Metabacillus sp. KUDC1714: one gene and its partner. The protein of the gene in region 1 interacts with the protein of each later gene in a pairwise test. Links are inferred from orthologs where the notes say so. Each region holds a gene or a part of one and is shown in the gene's direction. Other genes may lie near its edges.

Evidence for each region.
Region 2: the proteins of nadE (region 1) and dnaA interact in binary tests that used the Escherichia coli proteins (3 or more experiments, as listed by UniProt). The link is inferred for Metabacillus sp. KUDC1714 from one-to-one orthologs.

The regions. Positions count from the first base shown.
Region 1 is NZ_CP055263.1:4,556,871-4,560,006, reverse strand. The notes cover bases 345-3,136. They hold nadE (NAD(+) synthase), read left to right. Parts: upstream 345-1,227; coding sequence 1,228-2,046; downstream 2,047-3,136. Other genes in these bases: HUW50_RS20920 (UxaA family hydrolase), read right to left, coding at 2,191-3,136; nadD (nicotinate (nicotinamide) nucleotide adenylyltransferase), read left to right, coding at 600-1,214; HUW50_RS20935 (nicotinate phosphoribosyltransferase), read left to right, coding at 345-495. Outside these bases: more of HUW50_RS20935, read left to right, coding at 1-344. UniProt on the Escherichia coli protein: Catalyzes the ATP-dependent amidation of deamido-NAD to form NAD. Uses ammonia as a nitrogen source.
Region 2 is NZ_CP055263.1:1,957,925-1,961,077, forward strand. The notes cover bases 331-3,139. They hold dnaA (chromosomal replication initiator protein DnaA), read left to right. Parts: upstream 331-963; coding sequence 964-2,316; downstream 2,317-3,139. Other genes in these bases: dnaN (DNA polymerase III subunit beta), read left to right, coding at 2,507-3,139. In the rest of the region: rpmH (50S ribosomal protein L34), read right to left, coding at 127-261; more of dnaN, read left to right, coding at 3,140-3,153. UniProt on the Escherichia coli protein: Plays an essential in the initiation and regulation of chromosomal replication. Binds in an ATP-dependent fashion to the origin of replication (oriC) to initiate formation of the DNA replication initiation complex once per cell cycle.

The DNA.
Region 1 (3,136 bases):
GCGGTCTATAAACTAGTGTCAATTGAAGATGAAGATGGAGAAATGATTGATACAATCAAAATTAGCGGCAACCCAGAAAAGGTTTCAACCCCTGGTTTAAAGAAAGTCTATAGAATCATTAATCGTTTAAACAATAAATCTGAAGGAGATTATATTACCCTTCATAATGAACAACCTGAAAAGGAAGAAAAGATAAAAATGTTTCATCCTATTCACACATTCATTAGCAAATTTGTTACGAACTTTGAAGCAAAAGAACTTCACCAGAAAATTTTTACAGATGGAAAGCTAATATACGATACACCAACTTTGATACAAATGCAGACGTATACAATGGAAAATCTACAGTTATTGTGGGATGAATATAAACGTGCATTACATCCTGAAGAATATCCAGTTGACTTAAGCCAAGCTTGTTGGGAAAACAAAATGAAAAATATTGAAGAGGTTAAACAAAAGGTCTCAGTAATGATAACAGGTAGTTCAAATTCATAATAGGTCCCCTCTTACTCAGTTAAATTAGGTGGACACGATAATACCCTTAGTCGTTCTAGTTGTTTGGTCTACCAGTTTTCATTATGAATATTTGGAGGATAACGATGGGAAAAATCGGGATTTACGGATCATCCTTTGATCCTATTACTAATGTACATCTTTGGACTGCAAATACAATTCGACATCGCTGCAAGCTTGATAAGGTCATCTTCTTACCTTGTTCTAGTAAGCGGAAGGATAAACAGATGCAAACAGACGACAGTCACCGTATGAATATGCTTCAGCTGGCAATCGAAAATAATGATACATTCATAGCTGATGATTACGAAATGACTCAAAATGCTTGGAACATCTCAACTTACGAAACATTAACGTATTTTAAAACCAAATATAAAAATGATACGATATATTTTATTATGGGTGCAGATCTATTAATCGATATCGGAAAAGGAAAATGGGGAAACTCAAGTAATCTTGTACAAGAAAACAAGTTTATCGTAATGGCAAGAGATGGTATAAACATGTTAAAAGCGATTAGCAGTTCACCTATATTAAGAAATCATGATGATGGTGAAACATTTCATTTAATCGATAAAGGTCTTGCTATGGAAATTAGCTCTACCTATATTAGGGAAGAGTTTTCCCTAGGTGGAGATCCGCGCTATCTTTTACCTGAAGTATGTTACAAATATATTAATGAACATTCATTATATCGGTAGGAGGAATGAAAAAATGAGTATACAAAAGCAAATTATGAGTGAATTACATGTAAAAGAAACAATCAATCCAAAGGAAGAAATTCAAGCTCGTATTACATTTTTAAAAGATTACGTTAAGAAAACAGGGGCAAAAGGCTTTGTACTTGGAATTAGTGGTGGCCAAGACTCTTCCCTATCTGGACGCCTTGCACAGCTTGCAGTAGAAGAACTACGAAATGAAGGCTATGAGGCTAAATTTATAGCTGTTCGTCTTCCTTATGGGGTTCAAAAAGACGAAGATGATGCACAGCTAGCATTATCATTTATTCAGCCAGATGAAAGCATCGCTTTTGATATTTCTAGTACTGTTGATACATTTGCCCAAAATTATCAAGATACAACAGGTGAACCTCTCACTGACTTTAATAAAGGAAATGTAAAAGCGCGAGCACGCATGGTTACACAATATGCGGTTGGCGGACAAAAAGGCTTATTAGTCATTGGCACTGACCATGCTGCTGAAGCTGTAACTGGATTTTTCACAAAATATGGGGACGGTGGAGCAGACCTTCTACCCCTCACTGGATTAACAAAACGTCAAGGTAAAAGCTTATTACAAGAATTAGATGCACCAGAACGACTATATCTCAAAACACCAACTGCGGATTTACTTGATAACACTCCGCTACAAGCTGACGAAACTGAGCTTGGCATTACGTATGATCAACTAGATGACTATTTAGAAGGAAAACAAGTTGATCAAGAAATTGCTGAAAAAATTGAAAAACGCTATCTCGTTTCTCAGCATAAGCGTGAACTACCTGCTACTATGTTTGATGCATGGTGGAAATAATAAAGTCTTTTGAACCCCCGAAATTCTATAATGTCGGGGGTCTTTTTCTATATAAAGCATAACCTCTCATCACCTTATAAACCATAAATATATTATGTTAACAAATGTTTGAAAGGACAGAATAATTCTGCCCCTTCATTAAAATTATAACGTAACACCTGTTTTAAAAATAGCAATCTCTCTAAAGTTATTCTTTTCGTGATTCAAAAGCTCACCACTTGCAACCTTTATAATATAAGTAATAAAATCCTCTAAAAGCTCTTCTGAGGATTGACCTTCAATAAGTGTCCCAGCATTAAAATCAATCCAATGACGCTTTGTTTCAAAGATTTGTGTGTTCGTTGATATTTTCATCGTCGGGACAAATGTCCCAAACGGAGTCCCTCTCCCTGTAGTAAACAAAACGAGCTGACAGCCTGATGCTGCTAATGCGGTAGATGCAACCAAATCATTTCCAGGTGCACTTAGAAGATTCAATCCTTTTGAGTGTAATCTTTCACCATATTTTAAAACATCTACTATTGGAGCTGTTCCCGCTTTTTGAGTACAGCCTAGAGATTTATCTTCAAGTGTTGTAATTCCCCCTGCTTTATTACCTGGTGATGGATTTTCATAAACAGGCTGATCATGTTTTTGAAAATACCGTTTAAAATCATTAATTAACTCAACAATTTCATGAAATACTTCTTCATTTTCCGCTCTTTCCATCAATATTTTCTCTGCACCAAACATTTCTGGAACTTCAGTTAATACAGTTGTCGCTCCTTGTGCAACTAAATAATCGGAGAGTCTTCCAAGTAAAGGGTTAGCTGTAATGCCTGAAAAGCCATCCGAACCACCACATTTTAAACCGATTTTTAATTCAGACAAAGGAATATCCACTCTTTTATCAGCTCTAGCATTCTCGTAAATCTCAACTAGCAGATCTACACCCTCTTCAATTTCATTTGAAACCTCTTGTGAACGGAGAAACTTAACTCGATTCTCATTGAATTCACCTAGTGAGTCCTTAAACTCATGAATATCATTATTTTCACAGCCAAGACCTAAAACTAAGACACCACCTGCATTTGGATGTTTCACTGCATTC
Region 2 (3,153 bases), 2.6 Mb from region 1 along the record:
TTTCTTATTTGTTAAGAAAAGATCAAGCGCCTTGTTCAAAAATCAGGCAAATAAGACGCTCAAACTAAGCTTAAAAAAACTTAAATTTTCTTATCTGCAAAAAAAGACCACTGATTTTTCAGTGGCCTATGCTGATAATACTTTTCTTCCTCTGCGACGACGGCGAGCAAGAACTTTACGTCCATTAGCTGTGCTCATACGGCTACGGAAACCATGAACTTTACTACGTTTACGTTTATTTGGTTGATAAGTACGTTTCATATATGACACCTCCCTGAGGAATAACAGTTAAAGACAGTCTTACTAATTATAGTGAGTGAATGTATGAATTGTCAACTACTCATTCTTTTTTAACAAGGATCTGTTAAAGCTCACTGTCGATTTTTGACTTGTTATTGGAATGGAATACATGAAACTCCACAGGTTCAAAGCACCGTGAAGACTCCCACATCGCCCGCGGAAAGAGAGAATACCTGCAGTGGAAATCAACAACGAGTTTGTCAAACTTAAATAAAAAAATAAAACCCTTTGTACAGTTAAATGATCTGTGGATAACAATTCGACAAGTTTCTGCAGTATGCACATAAGTTATCGACAAGTTTTTCACAACTTAGCCTATTGTGGACAATTTCCTTCAACAATTGATTAGTTGTGTGGATAAGTTTGTAAAAACCGTTGCATCTCTAGCTTTATTCTGATATTATATTTGTGTTTTCACTCTTAATAACTAATAACCAAATTTGCGTTATCCACAATCTGTGGATAACATGTGAATAGTTTATAAACAGCCTGTGTAAATTGTTGTCCACAATACTTGGGTTTTGTCGAAAAGACGTTTTATTACTATATTATATATTTATGCACATTTTTTACGTTTGTATGTTTATACATGAATATTCGCACCTTGTACAAAGATTATACAAACAGCAATGGTGCTTAGGTAAAGGAGGGACAAACCATTACATGGAGAACATTTCCGAACTTTGGAGTAAAGCTCTTGGAGAGATAGAAAAGAAAATAAGTAAGCCTAGCTATGAAACATGGCTTAAGTCAACGAAGGCACATACTATTAAAGGTGACACCCTAACCATAACTGCTCCAAATGAGTTTGCAAGAGATTGGTTGGAATCCAGGTACCTACATTTAATTGCTGATACCATCTACCAGCTAACAGGTGAAGAGTTCCTTATAAAATTTATTATTCCCCAAAATCAAAGGGATGATGAATTTGTGCAAAATTCTCCAATAAAACAAATAAATAATAATAACGATGAACAAAATGAAATACCACAAAGTATGCTTAATCCTAAGTATACGTTTGATACATTCGTTATTGGATCAGGTAACAGATTTGCTCATGCTGCATCATTAGCAGTAGCTGAAGCACCTGCAAAAGCATATAATCCTTTATTTATTTATGGAGGAGTTGGACTAGGTAAAACTCACTTAATGCATGCCATTGGACACTATGTAATGAATCATAATCCTTCTGCAAAAATTGTTTACCTCTCCTCTGAAAAGTTTACAAATGAATTCATAAACTCAATCCGTGATAATAAAGCGGTTGACTTTAGGAATAAATATAGAAGTGTTGATGTTCTACTAATTGATGATATTCAATTTCTTGCTGGAAAAGAATCAACACAAGAAGAATTTTTCCATACATTTAATACTTTACATGAGGAAAGCAAACAAATTATCATTTCCAGTGATCGTCCACCTAAGGAAATACCTACTCTCGAGGACAGACTTCGTTCACGCTTTGAGTGGGGCTTAATTACTGACATTACCCCTCCAGATTTAGAAACAAGAATTGCTATTTTAAGAAAAAAAGCAAAAGCTGAAGGTCTAGATATACCAAATGAAGTCATGCTTTATATTGCAAATCAAATTGATTCAAACATTCGAGAATTAGAAGGAGCTCTTATTAGAGTTGTCGCTTATTCTTCTTTGATAAATAAAGATATCAATGCAGATTTAGCTGCTGAAGCATTAAAAGATATTATTCCAAATTCTAAACCAAAAATGATTGCAATTAGTGATATTCAACGGATAGTTGGTCAGGAATTCCAGGTGAAATTAGAGGATTTCAAAGCTAAAAAGCGGACAAAATCAGTAGCTTTCCCTCGACAGATTGCTATGTATTTATCTAGGGAATTAACAGATTCATCTCTTCCTAAAATCGGAGAAGAATTTGGTGGACGTGATCATACAACAGTGATCCATGCTCATGAAAAAATTTCTAAAATGCTTCAGAGTGATGAACAGCTGCAAAGACAATTAAAAGAAATTACAGGATTAATTAGAGGCTCTTAAAAGAATTATTGAACCTGAATAGTGTGAATAACTAATGCAGATATATACACAGTCTGTCCACATGTGGATAGGCTGTGTTTCCTTTCGTTTATACCAGTTATCCACATTTCCACAGGCCCTACTAGTACTTCTACTATATTTTTAAAAAATAAATATATAACCTAATTTCTAAAAAAGGAGGAATTCTTTCATGAAATTCATTATTCAACGTGATAAATTAGTCCAAAGTGTTCAAGACGTAATGAAGGCAGTATCATCAAGGACAACAATTCCTATTTTGACTGGTATAAAAATTGTTGCTAATTCAGAGGGAGTTACTTTAACAGGTAGTGACTCAGATATATCAATAGAATCTTTTATTCCTGTTGAGGAAGATGGAAATGAAATTGTAGAAATCCAACAAAGTGGTAGTGTTGTTTTACAAGCTAGATTCTTTAGTGAAATTGTTAAGAAGTTACCAAAGGATATTGTCGAAATTGAAGTAGGTAACCAACACTCAACAATTATTCGATCAGGAAAAGCAGAATTTAGCTTAAACGGATTAGATGCTGAAGAATATCCTCATTTACCACAAATTGAAGAAGAAAATATGTTCAAGATTCCTACTGATTTGTTAAAGGCAATGATCCGCCAAACAGTATTTGCTGTATCAACATCAGAAACTAGACCAATTTTAACAGGTGTTAATTGGAAATTGGAAAACAGTGAGCTAATATGTATCGCAACAGATAGTCATCGTTTAGCTTTAAGAAAAGCTGCAATTAATACAGAAAGTCAGAATTTATATAATGTTGTTATTCCAGGGAAAAGCTTAAGCGAACTTAGTAAGATCTTAGA